Regions from separate parts of the Streptomyces angustmyceticus genome, predicted to be linked through region 4. Evidence: riboswitches for the same ligand, from Rfam matches in the RefSeq annotation. Region 4 holds a riboswitch; each other region holds the start of a gene.
The links. A riboswitch is a leader RNA that binds a small molecule or an ion and turns the genes downstream of it on or off. The one in region 4 is predicted to bind cyclic di-AMP.
Positions count from the first base shown of each region.

Region 1: it holds a riboswitch for cyclic di-AMP, as region 4 does, so the genes downstream of both, K7396_RS14485 (C40 family peptidase) here and K7396_RS19520 (M23 family metallopeptidase) in region 4, are expected to answer to the same signal.
Region 2: it holds a riboswitch for cyclic di-AMP, as region 4 does, so the genes downstream of both, K7396_RS09450 (M23 family metallopeptidase) here and K7396_RS19520 (M23 family metallopeptidase) in region 4, are expected to answer to the same signal.
Region 3: it holds a riboswitch for cyclic di-AMP, as region 4 does, so the genes downstream of both, K7396_RS22030 (transglycosylase family protein) here and K7396_RS19520 (M23 family metallopeptidase) in region 4, are expected to answer to the same signal.

Region 1 is NZ_CP082945.1:3,237,312-3,241,212, forward strand. It holds gene pcrA (DNA helicase PcrA) at 1-2,148, opposite strand, end outside; cyclic di-AMP (ydaO/yuaA leader) riboswitch at 2,438-2,621, shown strand; gene K7396_RS14485 (C40 family peptidase) at 2,630-3,766, shown strand.
Region 2 is NZ_CP082945.1:2,065,784-2,069,684, forward strand. It holds gene K7396_RS09435 (bifunctional acetate--CoA ligase family protein/GNAT family N-acetyltransferase) at 1-247, opposite strand, end outside; gene K7396_RS09440 (HPr family phosphocarrier protein) at 456-737, shown strand; gene K7396_RS09445 (GntR family transcriptional regulator) at 1,013-1,726, opposite strand; gene K7396_RS09450 (M23 family metallopeptidase) at 1,989-2,768, opposite strand; cyclic di-AMP (ydaO/yuaA leader) riboswitch at 2,781-2,936, opposite strand; gene K7396_RS09455 (M16 family metallopeptidase) at 3,147-3,901, opposite strand, start outside.
Region 3 is NZ_CP082945.1:4,881,924-4,885,824, reverse strand. It holds gene K7396_RS22030 (transglycosylase family protein) at 229-903, opposite strand; cyclic di-AMP (ydaO/yuaA leader) riboswitch at 911-1,082, opposite strand; gene K7396_RS22025 (transglycosylase family protein) at 1,334-2,281, opposite strand; gene K7396_RS22020 (cytochrome P450 family protein) at 2,580-3,901, opposite strand, start outside.
Region 4 is NZ_CP082945.1:4,344,922-4,348,822, forward strand. It holds gene K7396_RS19510 (PP2C family protein-serine/threonine phosphatase) at 26-1,168, shown strand; gene K7396_RS19515 (DUF2332 domain-containing protein) at 1,257-2,489, opposite strand; cyclic di-AMP (ydaO/yuaA leader) riboswitch at 2,782-2,927, shown strand; gene K7396_RS19520 (M23 family metallopeptidase) at 2,939-3,901, shown strand, end outside.

The DNA.
Region 1 (3,901 bases), 1.1 Mb from region 4:
CCACTCCAGGTAGTCGGCCGGGATCTCCTCCAGGAACCGGGAGGGCGGGTTGTACGAGGGCTGGCCCCAGGCGCTGCGCATCGTCGAACGGGTGACGTAGAGCCGCTCGCGGGCGCGGGTGATGCCCACGTAGGCGAGCCGGCGCTCCTCCTCCAGCTCCTTGGTCTGGCCCAGCGAGCGCATGTGCGGGAAGACGCCGTCCTCCAGGCCGGTCAGGAAGACGACGGGGAACTCCAGGCCCTTGGCGGTGTGCAGCGTCATCAGCGTGATCACGCCGCTGCCCTCTTCGTCCTCGTCCGGGATCTGGTCGGAGTCGGCGACCAGCGCGACCTGCTCCAGGAAGTCGGAGAGGGTGCCCGGATTCTCCTCCCCTCGGTCCTGCTCGAACTCCAGGGCCACGGCGGCGAGTTCCTGGAGGTTCTCGATCCGGGTCTCGTCCTGCGGGTCGGTGCTGGCCTGGAGTTCGGCGAGGTAGCCGGTGCGCTCCAGGACGGCTTCCAGGATCGTGGCGGGGCCGGCGCCGGACTCGACGATGGTGCGCAGCTCCTCCATGAGGACGTTGAAGCGCTTGACGGCGTTGGCGGAGCGGGCCGCCATGCCGTACGCCTCGTCGACCCGGCGCAGCGCCTGCGGGAAGGTGATCTTCTCGCGCGCCGACAGGGCGTCGATCATCGCCTCGGCGCGGTCGCCGATGCCGCGCTTGGGGACGTTCAGGATGCGGCGGAGCGGGACGGTGTCCTCGGGGTTGGCGAGCACCCGCAGGTACGCGAGGACGTCGCGGACCTCCTTGCGCTCGTAGAAGCGCACCCCGCCGACGACCTTGTAGGGCAGCCCGACCCGGATGAAGATCTCTTCGAAGACACGGGACTGGGCGTTGGTGCGGTAGAAGACCGCGACGTCGCCGGCCTTGGCGTCGCCGGCGTCCGTCAGCCGGTCGATCTCGTCGGCGACGAACTGCGCCTCGTCGTGCTCGGTGTCGGCGACGTAGCCGGTGATCCTGGGGCCGGCGCCCGCCTGCGTCCAGAGGTTCTTGGGGCGGCGGTTCTCGTTGCGCTCGATGACGGCGTTGGCGGCGGACAGGATCGTCTGCGAGGAGCGGTAGTTCTGCTCCAGCAGGATCGTCGTCGCGTCCGGGTAGTCCTCCTCGAACTGGAGGATGTTGCGGATCGTGGCGCCGCGGAAGGCGTAGATCGACTGGTCGGCGTCGCCGACGACGCACAGTTCGGCGGCGTCCTCGGCGGGGCCGACCAGCTCGCGGACGAGGGTGTACTGGGCGTGGTTGGTGTCCTGGTACTCGTCGACGAGGACGTGGCGGAAGCGGCGGCGGTAGTGCTCGGCGACGTCCGGGAAGGCCTGGAGCAGATTGACCGTGGTCATGATGATGTCGTCGAAGTCCAGGGCGTTGGCCTCGCGCAGCCGCGCCTGGTACATCGCATACGCCTCGGCCAGCGTCTTCTCGAAACCATCGGCAGCCGTCCCGGCGAAGGTCTCCTCGTCGATGAGCTCGTTCTTGAGGTTGGAGATCTTCGCGCTGAAGGACTTGGGCGGGTAGCGCTTGGGGTCCAGGTCCAGATCGCGGCAGACCAGGGCCATCAGGCGCTTGGAGTCGGCGGCGTCGTAGATGGAGAAGGACGAGGTGAAGCCCAGCTTCTTGGACTCGCGGCGCAGGATGCGGACGCAGGCGCTGTGGAAGGTGGAGACCCACATGGCGTTGGCGCGCGGGCCGACCAGCTCCTCGACGCGCTCCTTCATCTCGCCGGCGGCCTTGTTCGTGAAGGTGATCGCGAGTATCTGGCCGGGGTGGACATGGCGCTCGGCCAGCAGATGAGCGATGCGGTGGGTGAGCACCCGGGTCTTGCCGGAGCCGGCGCCGGCGACGATCAGCAGCGGGCCGCCGGTGTGCACCACGGCGGCCTTCTGCTCGTCGTTGAGCCCCTCCAGCAGCGCCGCGGGGTCGATGGCGGGGCGGGCGGCGCCGTCGCGGTAGTACGCCTCCTGGGGCGGGGGCGCGTCGAACCTCCCGCCGAAGAGGTCGGCGGGGATCTCCTCCGGGGCCGGGCCGTGCTCGTCCTCGGGGGGCGGCGGGGGCTCCCCCTCGTCCTTGTGGCCGAGGTCCGCCAGGAAGCTGTCGTCAAAGAGGCTGCTCATCGCCCACCGAGTCTAGGCCGCCGCACCGACAGCCCGCCGCTGAGTCGCCCGATGCGGGCCGCTCCGGGGGCGGGCCGTGGCACCGCGGCAGGTCAGGCGGCCGGGAGGTGCGCGGACCGGTCGGCGGCTCGTCTACCCGAAACCGACATCTGTCACGACAACCCCCGCATCGCGTTCAGGTCACGAAAAGGTTTCGGGCATATCGAACATCAGCCTTCACAGGAGCCACACGAGTTGGCTAACGTCCTCGCTCAGGCAGCCCGCCTCCCCGTGGACGACAGGTCCGCACGGGCCGCCCACGCCGAGTCCGGCCCTGCCCTCGGGCACCCGGAGCCGGGGACCCACCAGCACCACCGGGGTGAATCGGTCCGGACAGCCGCCGTCCGCGGACATCCGGACCGTAGGGCAAGCCTTCCGTCAGCGACACCGCCCGAACCCGACAGCTAACCCGGTAGGCGGTCCACGGAAGGAGTCGCCGGCCTTGGCGTCGCATCGCAAGCCGCGCACCAGCATTCTCACCTCGCCCGGAGGACGACGAACGGCGGTCGGGCTCACCTCCGCCGCCCTCGCCTCGGCCACGCTGCTCTCGCAGTCCGCCGACGCGGCCCCCCGGGCGCCCAAGCCCACCATCGAAGAGGTCAAGCAGAAGGTCGACGGCCTCTACCGCCAGGCCGAGGTGGCCACCCAGAAGTACAACGCCGCCAAGGAGCGGGCCGAGACCCAGCGCCACACCGTCGACAAGCTGCTCGACGCCGCCGCCAAGCGGGCCGAGGAGATGAACGAGTCCCGGCGCCGGCTGGGCACGTTCGCCTCGGCGCAGTACCGCACCGGGGGCATGAACCCGACGGCGCAGCTGATGCTGGCCAAGGACCCGCAGCAGTTCTTCGACCGCAGCCACCTCATGGAGCGGCTGACCGGCCGGCAGAAGCAGGCCGTCTCCGACTACCAGGAGCAGCAGGCGGCGGCGGCCCGGCAGCGGGCGGAGGCGACCCACAGCCTGGAGCGGCTGCAGACCTCGCAGGCGTCCCTCAAGGAGTCCAAGCAGTCCGTCCAGGCGAAGCTGGCCGAGGCCCGGCAGCTGCTGTCCCGGCTGACCGCCCAGGAGAAGGCGCGGCTGGCGGAGCTGGAGCGCAAGAAGGAGGCCGCGGCCAAGCGCAAGGCCGAGGAGGAGGCCCGCAAGCAGCAGGAGCGCGAGCGGCAGCAGCAGCACGACGGGGGCGGGCAGAGCGGTGGCGGCGCCGACGACGGCTCGTCCGCCGGACCGTCGTCGAGCCAGGCCGAGAAGGCGCTCGCCTTCGCCCGCGCCCAGATGGGCAAGCCGTACGTCTGGGGCGCGACCGGGCCCAGCTCCTACGACTGCTCGGGGCTGACCCAGGCCGCGTGGAAGGCCGCCGGCGTCAGCCTGCCGCGGACCACCTGGGACCAGGTCAAGGTCGGCCAGCGGGTCGCCACCAAGGACCTCAAGCCCGGTGACCTGGTCTTCTTCTACGACGACATCAGCCACGTCGGCATGTACATAGGCGGCGGCAAGATGATCCACGCACCGCACCCGGGCGCCAGTGTCCGGGAGGAGTCGATCTACTACATGCCGATCTACGGGAGCGTCCGCCCGGGCTGAGCCCCGGCCCCGCGCCCCCTCCGAACCACCCCCCACGGCCACCCCCCACACGCCACCGCGCGGCCCCCGCCCTTCCGGCGAGGAGGGCGAGGACCGCGCGGTGTGCTGTGGCGGGGCCGTCCGCCCGGCGGCCGG
Region 2 (3,901 bases), 2.3 Mb from region 4:
TGGCCGCGAGCCCGACCCGGTCGACGTAGTCGTGGTGGGTGAAACGGTGCACATCGCGGTCGGACAGCCGCGGATACGGCGCGAAGAAGCGGTAGTACTTCGACTCGTCCGAGACCTGCTCGTAGAAGGAGACCAGCCGCTCGGCGTCGTCGGGGGTGATGGGGCGGATCCGCGCCGTGCCGCCGTCGCGCAGCACCACGTCGGCTTCCCAGTGGGTCGGGTACGCGTGGTCCGGCGGTTGCTGCATGCGGACAGCGTACGACCGGCCACCGACAACCGGCTCGGCGCGCGTACGCTCGGGGTGCGGGGCAGGCTGGGGATGCCGTCCACCGGCCTGCCGCACCTCCCTTGGGGAGACCAATGGCCACAAAAGGCCAGGACACAGGGCTGCCCAGCACGCCCGGCAGCGTGAGAGACTGGTCTAGACAACAGTCACGACTTTGAAGGGCAACACCATGGCAGAGCGCCGCGTCAATGTCGGTTGGGCCGAGGGCCTGCACGCCCGCCCCGCGTCGATCTTCGTCCGTGCGGCCACCGCCTCCGGCGTCCCGATGACGATCGCCAAGGCTGATGGCAACCCCGTCAACGCGGCCTCCATGCTCGCGGTCCTGGGTCTGGGCGCCCAGGGCGGCGAGGAGATCGTGCTGGCCTCCGACGCCGAGGGTGCCGAGGCGGCGCTCGACCGTCTGGCCAAGCTCGTCGCCGAGGGTCTCGAGGAGCTCCCCGAGACCGTCTGAGTCCGCCAGGACTCCCGCTCCACGCGGCGGCCCCGCTGTGACGACCGGTGACCGGTCGCCACGGCGGGGCCGTTTCGCTGTACCGGAATCCCCTTCCCGGGCGGGCCGGAATCAGGGAAGCCGGAAATAGCGCGCGGAATTCCGCACCCCCCTGCCCCGCCTCTTCTGCGCATTCGGGCAGCACAAATAAAACCTGAAGGCGGACAGCGGAAACAGGAACGCCGAATCGCGCTCTCCCTGAGCCATTCTGCACTTCTTTGTATACGTGGGTCTTGTTAAGAGCGGGCGCGCGCCGTGTTGACGGGCGGTTTCGGATTCCTCACCCGGGGCGCCTTCGGCTCCCCCGTCTCCGTCTCGGCGGGGCGCCGGAGCCGGTACACCGGGAGCGAGCGCTCGACATGGGCCGCCATCAGGGCGCGAGCCCGTTCCGCGTCCCCCCGGGCCACCGCGTCCAGCACCGCACCGTGTTCGTCCCACGACTCCCCCGTACGGGCGGGCAGTTCCACGGCGTACATCCACTCGATCTTGCGCCGCAACTGGGTCAGCAACGCGGTCAGGCTGGGGCTGCCGGCCGCCTGGGCCAGCGTCTCGTGGAACCAGCCGTCCAGTTGGCGCAGATCCGCGGGGCTGCCGTGCCGGGCCCGCTCGCGGCCGAGCCGCACCAGGCCACGGAGCACCTTGAGGTGCGCGGGGCTGCGGCGGGCGGCCGCGCGCGCCGCGCCCAGCGGCTCCAACAGGGCCCGGACGTCGAGGAGGTCGGCGGCCTCCTGCTCGGTGGGCTCGGCGACGCAGGCGCCCGCGTGATGGCGGGTGGTGACGAACCCTTCGGACTGCAGGGTGCGCAGTGCTTCACGGACCGGCACCCGGGAGACGCCGTAGCGGGCCGCCAGGATCTCTTCGATCAGCCGGCTCCCCGGCGCCAGCGCGCCGGAGACGATGTCGTCGCGAATCGCCGTGCACACCGCATGCGCGGAAATATGGCCTCGCATCTTCCGTGCCTCCGCCGTAATCCCCTCGAAACGCCGCCGGTCGGCGACTTTTCCGTGACTCTATTCGACCGGAACGGCTTTTCCGACGGACTCCGATTATTCATGGATATTTTTTGGCCAGAAGGCGCGGGCCGTGCGGCGTATCGGGGGCGCACCCGCCGCGTGCCGGGCACGCCGAAGCCCCGGCCGGGGAGCCGGGGCTTCGGGCGGACGCTCGTGCGGCTCGGGCCCCTCGGGGCGCGGTGCCCGACGGGGCTCCGGGTCAGACGTTGACGCCGTGCGAGCGCAGGTAGGCGACGGGGTCGATGTCCGAGCCGTAGTCGGCACCGGTGCGGGCCTCGAAGTGCAGGTGGGGGCCGGTGGCGTTGCCGGTGGCGCCGGAGAGGCCGATCTGCTGGCCCGGGGTCACGTGCTGGCCGACGGAGACGCCGAGCGACGACAGGTGACCGTACTGGGTGTACGTCCCGTCGTTCATCTTGATCACGATGTTGTTTCCGTAGGAGCCGCCCCAGCCGGCCTCGACGACGGTGCCCGTGCCGACGGCGTGGACGGAGGTGCCGGAGGCGGCGTGGAAGTCGATGCCGGTGTGGCTGCCCGAGGACCACAGGCCGCTGGAGGCCTTGTACGAGGTGGACACGTAGGAGTCGGCCACGGGGGCGACAAAGGTGTTGAGGCGCTTGCGCTCCGCCTCCCGGGCGGCGCGCTCCTTGGCCTTGCGGGCGGCCTCGACGCGTCGCTTGGCCTCCTCGGCCTGCTTCTTGGCCACGGCCTCGGCCTTCGCCTTCGCCGCTGCGGCCTCCGCCTCGGCCTGCTGCGCGTCGGCCTGGGCCGCGACGTGGTTGGCGAGCTCGTCACCGAGCACGACGGCCTGCTGCAGACCGGTGTCGTGGGTGCGCGCCTGGTCCGTGGCCGCCAGCGCCGGCGAGGCCACGGAGGCGACGACGCCGCCGGCCGCGAGGGTGGCTATGCCGGCGATGTTGCGGGTCGACCGAGCGGGGCGGCTCGCACGACGGTGCTTCCCGGTGGCACGGATGAACGCCATGTACGGGCTTGTCCTTTCCCTCCTTCTCGCCTACCGGGTTAGCTGACGGGTTCGGAGCAGGAAGGTCTCCTACGGGCTCCTCCGGAGGGGAGTCCGATTCACCCCAAGGGACTCTGGGTCCCCGGCTCCCCTGGCTCGCACCGTACGGGGACTCGGCGATGACTGTCCGGTGCCACGGTTGTGGCGGACTTGTGACGAACAGCCGGACCGACGCTAAACGTGGCAACTTTCAATCGGCAAACAGATCCGCTTTTTTGTGCGGGATCCCACAAGAACCGAGGTGTGGGCAGCGATATACCGGACATACGGCAACTCCCGTGGCGGACCATCGCCACGGGAGTTGCTTTGTCGATATGTGACCTGCCGTCACACGGTGGCCTAGCCGCCGACGACCGTCACCTCGCCGATGCCCAGCGCCTTGATGGGCTCGGCGATCTGCGCCGCATCGCCCACCAGGACCGTCACCAGCCGGTCCACGGGGAAGGCGTTGACCGCCGCCGCGGTCGCCTCGACCGTGCCGGTCTCCGCGAGCCGCACGTACAACTGCGCCTGGAAGTCGTCCGGCAGGTGCTGCTCCACCTGGTCGGCGAGCGTGCCCGCGACGGCCGCCGCGGTCTCGTACTTCAGTGGCGCGACCCCGACGAGGTTCTGCACGGCGACATCCCGCTCGTCGTCCGTCAGCCCCTCTGCCGCAAGGGTGCGCAGCACGTTCCACAGGTCGTCGAGCGCCGGGACGGTGGAGGCGGTGTCCACCGAGCCGCTGATGGCGAGCAGTGAGGCGCCCGTGGCGCCCTCGGGGGACGTGGGAGCGGTGGAGCGCAGTACCTGGCCGAAGGCGCGCACCCCGTAGGTGTAGCCCTTCTCCTCCCGCAGCACGCGGTCCAGACGGGAGGTGAGGGTACCGCCCAGGCAGTAGGTGCCGAGGACCTGCGCCGGCCACACCCGGTCGTGCCGGTCGGCACCGATGCGGCCGATGAGCAGCTGCGTCTGGACGGCGCCGGGCCGGTCCACGATCACCACGCGGCCGGTGTCGTCGGCGACGATCGGCGAGGCCTTCAGCGGCTCGGCCGTCGAGCCGCTCCACGCGCCGAGCGTCTCGGCGAGCGCGGCCTCCAGGTCGACGCCGGTGAAGT
Region 3 (3,901 bases), 540 kb from region 4:
TCCGTGGGACGGAATTACGGAATGAAGAGCCCAAAGGACCAGCTCACCGGACCTTTGGGACATTGTTCGCCGAACGGGAAAGGGCGTGGAACCGCGCCGGTCACCGGGCCCGGACGCGAGAACCCCGCCCGGCGCGCTCGGGGGAAGGGCGCGCCGGGCGGGGCCGGTCTCACGGAGCGAGGGGGCCCGCCGCTCTCGGGCCCGCTCACCTCCCGGTGAGGGATGGACTCAGACGTTGAGCTTCTGACCGGGGAAGATCAGGTTCGGGTTGCCGCCGATGACCGACTTGTTGGCCTTGTAGACGGACTTCCAGTCGCTGCCGTGCGCCTTGGCGATCTTGGCGAGGGTGTCGCCCGCCTTGACGGTGTAGTTGCCGTGGCCCATGGACTTGCGCTCGGTGGAGCGGGAGGCGTGCTGCTCGGGGGCGGCCGGGGCCTTCTTCGTCTCGGCCTTGGTGGAGCCCTGGTCCTGCTGGGGCGCGGACTTGGTCTGCGCGGAGGAGCCGGAGGTGTCGACGTCGGCGGCCGGGCCGCCGGCGGTCAGGTTGCCGGCGCCGGCGCAGGACCAGGCGCCCGGGCCCTGGATGGCGAGGAGCTTCTCGGCGGCGGCGATCTGCTGGGACTTGGTGGCCAGGTCGGCACGCGGGGCGTACTGGGTGCCACCGGCGGCGGCCCAGCTGGAGTTGGAGAACTGCAGGCCACCGTAGTAGCCGTTACCGGTGTTGATCGACCAGTTGCCGCCGGACTCGCACTGGGCGACCTTGTCCCAGGTGGCGACGGAGGCGGCGGAGGCGGAGGTGGCGCCCATCAGCGGGACGGCCACGGCAGCACCGGCGATGCCGGCGAGGGTGGCGACGCGGACGGCCTTGGACGGACGACGGTGCTTGCCCTTGATGATCAGCATGGTTCGTTCGTTTCCTCACCGACGCCTACGAGGTGAGCTGTCGGGTTCGGGCTGTGAGAAATCGCCCGGCCGCGTGCGCGTGCGCACGTGGCTTCACCCCAAGCCGGTTGACCCGCTTTCACGGGCGGGGCCGGCACGTACCTTGGGTCCCCCGCTCCTGCCTTCGGCGCTTGCGCGTCAGCTGCCTCCGACCACCGGCAGGATTCGGCGTGTGATCGAAGGGCCCGCTTTGGCGAGCGGTCCTGACGTTAAGCAGTAATGCCCTTGGGGTTCAAACCCCATCATCTGAACCAAGTTGACCGTTTTTGATCACGGATCGGACACATACCCGCAGGTGAACCCCGGTTTGCCGAGGGCGGACGCACCGGGGTTCAGCGCGGTCAACGAGACCCTTGTCTCACTTTCCCAAAAGAGGGCGAAGGGAGGCGAATTACCCTTCGTTGTGCCCGAGATCGAGCTTTTGGCCCGGCTTGATCAGGTCCGCGTCGGTGCCGATGACGCCCTCGTTGCGGTCGTAGAGGGCGGGCCAGCCGCCGGGCAGCCGGTGCGCCGAGGCGATGGCTGACAGCGTGTCACCGGGGCGCACGGTGTACGCGCCGTCCGCCGCCGGGTCCGTCCGCGCGCCGTCGCCGCGGGAGGCGTGCCGGCCCCCGGCCGACCGGCCGTCGTCGTCGCCGGCGCCCTGGTCGCCCGCGTCGCCGCGGTGCTTGCCCTGGGTGGGCGCCTTGTGCGGGGTGCCGGTGGTGTCCGGACGGCTGCCGCCCTCGGACGGGTCGGCGGACGGCGACGGGTCCTCGTCCCGGTCGCCCGGGGTCGCGGAGCCCGACGGCTGCCGGCTGCCGGGGCCGTCGTCGGAGCCGGCGGAGTCCGAAGGCTCGGGCGAGGGCGCCGGATCGGCCTGGCTGCCGCCGGTCTCGTCGTGCGCCCCGGAGGAGTCCTGGCCGGAGTCCTGACCGGCGGATCCCTGGCCGCCCGGCGTGCCGGAGGAGTCCCAGGGGTCGGCGGAGTCGTCCGACGGGGCGGGGGAGGGAGTGGCGGTGCTGCCCGGGTCGACCTCGGGCGCGCGGCCGTCCTTGACCAGGCCGGCGCCGTCGGCACAGCCCGACCAGACCTCCGGGCCGCGGTGGTCGAGGATCGACTCGGCGACCGCTATCTGCTGGGAGCGGCTGGCGAGGTCGGGGCGCGAGGCGTAGGCCGCGCCGCCGTAGGTGTCCCACATCTCCTGGGTGAGCTGCAGCCCGCCGTAGTAGCCGTTGCCCGAGGCCGCGCTCCAGACGCCGGCACTCTCGCACTGGGCGACCTTGTCCCAGGTCGTGGTGTCGGCGGCGTGCGCGCCGCTCGCGGCGAGCAGCGGCAGGGCGAACCCTGCGCCGGTCACTCCCGCCGTGACAAAGATGGCCGGTGCCTGACGGGGGCGACGGTGTCGGCCGGTCCCGGAACGCATGCGGATGCCTTTCGCGCGGCGGTTGAGTTGTACGACGAGCTCGTCGAGCTGCTCGACGGGTCACCCGCCCGGCCGACGCGCACGAGGCGCACCGTTCTACCGGTCCCCCACATCACCGCTTCGGCCGATCGGGTGAAGCCCGTCGATCGTCGGTGGAAAGGTAGCCGGGGTCACGGGTAGTCACAAGTCGGTGTAGCGCGGATCACGTAAAGGTCACGCACCTGACTCTGCGTCACTTCTGACCTTGTCGCTGGTCAGGGCGCTCGGGCGGGAACTCCACCGGCAGCGACCGCAATCCGCGCATGATGAGCCCGCCGCGCCAGCGCAGCGCGTCGGGTTCCGCGGCGAGCCGGAGGTCCGGGAGGCGGGTCAGCAGGGTCGCCAGAGCCGTCTGCCCTTCGAGCCGGGCGAGGGGGGCGCCCAGGCAGTAGTGGATGCCGTGCCCGTACCCCAGGTGCTGGTTGTCACGGCGGGTCAGGTCGAGCACGTCCGGCTCGTCGAAGCGCGCCGGGTCGCGGTCGGCGGCGGCCAGCACCACCAGGACCGGGTCGCCCTGCGCGATCCGCTGCCCGCCCAGGGTCAGCTCCTGGGTCGCGAACCGCCAGGTCGCCAGCTCCACGGGACCGTCGTAGCGGAGCAGTTCCTCGATGCCGGAGGTCAGCAGGCCGGTGTCACCCGCAGTGATCGACTTCTGCAGCAGCTCGCGCTGGGCGGGGTGGCGCAGCAGCGCGTAGATGCCGTTGCCGATGAGGTTGACGGTGGTCTCGAAACCGGCGAAGAGCAGGATGAAGGCCATGGCGGCGGCCTCGTTCTCGGTGAGGTGCTCGCCGTGGTCCGAGGCCCGGATCAGGCCGGAGATCAGGTCCTCGTCCGCCTCGGGGGTGTCCCCCAGCGACTCGCGCTTGCGGTGGATCAGCTCGGCGAGATAGCCGCGCATCTTCTTCACGGACCGGGCGACCCCGCCGCGCGGTCCCCCGCCGTGCCGGATCATCATGCCCGCCCAGTCGCGGAAGTCGTCCTGGTCCTCGCGCGGCACGCCCAGCAGGTCGCAGATCGCGTAGATCGGGAGCGGGAAGGCGAACTCGTGGATGAGGTCGGCCTCGCCCTTCGCCGCGAACTGATCGATGAGGTGATCGGTCAGCTCCTGGACGCGCGGGGCGAAGGCGGCGACCCGGCGCGGGGTGAAAGCCTTCGAGACCAGCCGGCGCAGCCGGGTGTGGTCCGGGGGGTCGATGTTGAGCAGATGCGTCATCAGGTTCGCGCTGCGCTCGCCGGGGATGCCGACCTTGCCCTTGCCGTGCGCGGACTCGCTGTGGTGCACCGGATTCTTCGACAGCCGGCCGTCGGCGAGCGCCTGCCGCGCCTCGGTGTAGCGGGTCACCAGCCATGCCTCGACGCCGCTGGGCAGCTCGGTCCGGTGCACCGGCGCGTGCTCCCGCAGCCAGGCGTACGCCGGGTAGGGGTCGGCGGCGAACTCCCAGGTGAACAGGGCGGGGGCGGGCGCGGCTGCGGGGCAGCCCGCGGGGGCGTCGGCGGCGGGGGCGTGGGGCTTGT
Region 4 (3,901 bases):
CGGGAGCGGGAAGAGGCCGGTGCGGATGCTCCAGGACGAAGCGCCCCCCAGGGACGACGGGGAGCGGCAGGCGCGCCACGGCGGGACGGTCACGTCCGGCCGCCGGCTGGTGCGCCTGCTGCCCGCCCTCCTGATCGCCGGCGGCCTCGCCTTCGGCATCGCCACGCCGGCCGCCTACACCGCCGCCCCCTTCTTCTGCGCCGCCCCGCTGACCGCCGCGGCGCTCTCCTCCCTGCGCGCCACCGCACTGGCGGCCCTGGCCGCCGTGCTCGGCGAGATCTGGGCCGTCACCTACCGCGGCGCCCTGGAGGGCGGGCGCGCGTCGCTGGCGGAGAGCGCCATGGTCGTGGTGGTCGCCCTGCTGGCCCTCGGCATCAACCGGCTGGTCCGCCGGAGCGACGCCCACCTGGCGTCCGCACGGGACATCTCCGAGGCCGCCCAGCGCGCCGTCCTGCCCTTGCCGCCCCCGCAGCTCGCCGGGCTCGCCGTCGCCGCCCGCTACGTGGGCGCACGGGCCGACGCCCGGATCGGCGGCGACCTCTACGCCGTGCAGGACACCCCGCACGGCGTACGGCTGATCGTCGGCGATGTCCGGGGCAAGGGCCTGGAGGCGGTGGAGGCCGCGGTGGTCGTCGTCGGCGCCTTCCGCGAGGCGGCGGAGCAGGAGACGACGCTGGAGGCGGTGGCGGGGCGGCTGGAGCGGGCGCTGCAACGGGAGGGCGGGCGGCGGGCCGGGCTGGACCAGTTCGAGGGGTTCACCACCGCCGTGCTCGCCGAGATCCCCGCCAACGGGCAGTCCGTGCTGCGGATCCTCAACCGCGGGCACCCCTCCCCGCTGCTGCTCACCCCGGACGGCGGGCTGCGCGAACTGGTGCCCCAGGCGCCGGCGCTGCCCCTGGGGATGGGCGAGGTGGCGAGCTGGCCGGACCGCTCGGACGAGACGTTCTTCCCGGCCGGCGCCCAGCTGCTGTGCTTCACCGACGGCGTGACCGAGGCCAGGGACCTGCGGGGCCGCTTCTACCACCCGCCGAGCAGGCTGCGCGGCCGCCGCTTCCCGGGCCCGGACGCCCTCCTGGACACCCTCGTCGAGGACGTCGCACGGCATACGGGAGGCGCACCGGCCGACGACATGGCGCTGCTGGCGGTGCAGCGGCCCATGGGGGTGTAGGTGGGGCCCATGGGGTGTGGGGTGTAGGGGAGGGGCGGCGGGGCGTCCGAGGTCCGGGAGAGGGCGTGCGGGGGGCGTACGGGCGGTCTCAGGCGTCTGCCGCGCTCTCCGTCCCCGTCCCCGTCCCCGTCCCCGTCCCCGGCTCCGTCCCCGTCCCCGGCTCCGTCCCCGGCTCCGGTGCCGACGCCGGCAGCCGGTGCAGGAGTTCGCCGTGCGGGCCGGTGAGGGCGACCGGGCGCTCGTCGAGGGCGAGGGTCAGCAGCGGGGTGTCCCGGGGGTGCGGTGCGCGAGGGGCCGGGGCGGTGAGCCAGGGCGTGAGGGTGTGGTGCTCCTGGGAGATCCAGTGGCCGCCGCCGGGCCGGCCGCGCAGCAGCGACCGGACGAGATGCGCGAACTCCTCGCGGCGGGCGGGCGACAGGCCGGACAGCACCTCGCTGTGGAAGACGACCAGGGTCGCCCCGGGCGGCGCCTCGGCGGCGAGTGACGGCAGTTCGTGGAGCAGGTCGCCGCGCACCATCCGCGGCCGCGGCACCGGCCGTACCGCCTCGACGGCCGCGGCCAGCCGGGCGGCCCGCGCCCCGTCGCCCGGCCAGACGAGCGCCTGCAGCCAGCGCAGATCGTCGGCGTCGGCGACCGGGTCGAGCGGGTCGAGGTCGATACCGGCCCGCCAGGCGATCCGGGGCAGCCGGCCGGGCACGGGCAGCGCGTCGGCCGCCCCTCCCGTACGGCACTCCAGCACCAGCGGGCTCTCCGGCGGCCCCACCTCGGCCAGGAGGGCGCCGCCTCGGGGAGCGTCCTCCCGGGGGCCGCCCCGGTTCCCGCCGTCCACGTCGCCGTCGTAGCGGTAGCGGTAGCGCTCGGGATACAGGCACAGCCCCGCCGACGCGCCGACCTCCAGCAGGGCCAGCGGCTGCGGCAGGCGGGCGAGCAGCGGCAGCAGGGTCGCGCAGCGGGCCGGCTCGTCGGACCGGGCGGTGCGCTGCATGATCACGGCGCGCACCTCGTCCCAGTGCCGGACCGTCCACTCGCGCCAGCGGCCGTACGCCACGTCGCCGCGCGGCCCCAGCTCGGCGTGCGGGCCGTCGAGGTAGCGGACGGCGGCGAGCAGGAGGTCGGGCTGCTGGCCGGCACCGGCCGGCAGCGACCCCGACAGCAGATCGCAGAGCTCGGGGTCCTGGCCGATCCGGGCGCTCAGCTCCTCGTGCGCCGCGGACCGCCCGCGCGCCCGACGCCAGGAGAACTCCCGGTACCGCTCCGCCACTCCCCAGGTGCCGGCGGCAGCCCTCGCGACGTTCCCGGTGTTCCCGACGTTGACGACCATGATCCGACGTTACTGCTCTCACGTTCCGTAACCGAGGGGCACCCCTCCGCATAACAACTGACGCACAATCAACGCGAGATCGTTTAGCGTCGCGCGGTCGACTCGCCCGGTTTGCCGCCGTCCCGGCCGAAAAAGTCCATGCCACGGCTCGTGCGCGGCCGCTAAGGAATCGTGGGAAGGCTTGGAATTCGGCTGCGATCTCTATTACTGTCCGATAACGCAGCGCGGTCGTCCCAGCCGTCGCCAGAGGCGGCACCGTGCGCCGACGCCGAATCCCGCATGCGCTTTTCACGCACCTCCAGCACCTCGAACTGCACCAGGGAACCGGGGAACCACTTCCTTGGGGTGAATCGGACGCTCTCCGCCAGCGGGCGCCCGTAGGAGACCTTCCTGCTCCGAACCCGTCAGCTAACCCGGTAGGCGAGAAGGAAGGAAAGGAGAGCGCCTCCGTGGCGTCCAACAGTCCTGCCCCCGAGGGTCCGTCCGCCTACGAGCTCGACGACCGGGGTGCCTTCCCCGGCCCCGGCGGGGCGGAGGGCGGCAACGACGGGCCGTGGGAGGAGTGGAATCCCACCGAGGATTCCGTCCGTCCGGTCCGCGGCAAGCACCGGGTGGCCAAGCAGCGCGGCGGCGGACTCAGCCGCGGCGGCACGGTCCTGGGCGTCGGCGTCATCGCCGCGGTCGGGGCCGGCGGCATGGCGTCGGCCGAGGGCCGTCCGCCGGTGCCGATCTCGATGCCCGACGTCGGCGGGATGGCCGACGACCTCGCCGGCACACTGCCGGACGCCGCGTCCCTCCCCGGCGTCGGCGACCTCATATCGGACACGGACTCCGACTCCGCGGCGGCCGGGGACGCCGGCACGGACGCGTCGGCCGCCGGGCCTCTCACCCGGGCCGCCCGCACGGGCTCCGGCGCGGACGCCGGCGAGGCGCTGCGCAGCCGCATCCTCCAGCAGGCCGACGCGCAGAAGGACGCCGCCGACCAGGAGGCCCGCGAGTCCGCCGAACACGCCGCCCTCAAGGCCGCCGAGAAGGACGCCGCCGCCCACCAGAAGTCGGCCGAGAAGGCCGCCGCAGCCAAGAAGGCGGCCGAGATGGAGGCCAAGCGCGAGGCCGAGGAAGCCGCCCGGAAGAAGGCGGAGGCCGCCCGCCTCGCCGAGCTGGCGAAGAACTTCATGGCCCCCGTCTCGTCGTTCACCCTCACCGCGAGCTTCGGCCAGGCCGGCGACCGCTGGGCCGCGGACCACACCGGACAGGACTTCGCCGCACCGACCGGCACTCCCGTCAAGGCCGTGCACTCCGGCACCATCACCCAGGCCGGCTGGGCCGGCTCGTACGGCTACCGCATCGTGCTCACGCTCGACGACGGCACCGAGCTCTGGTTCTGCCACCTGTCCTCGATGGTGAAGACG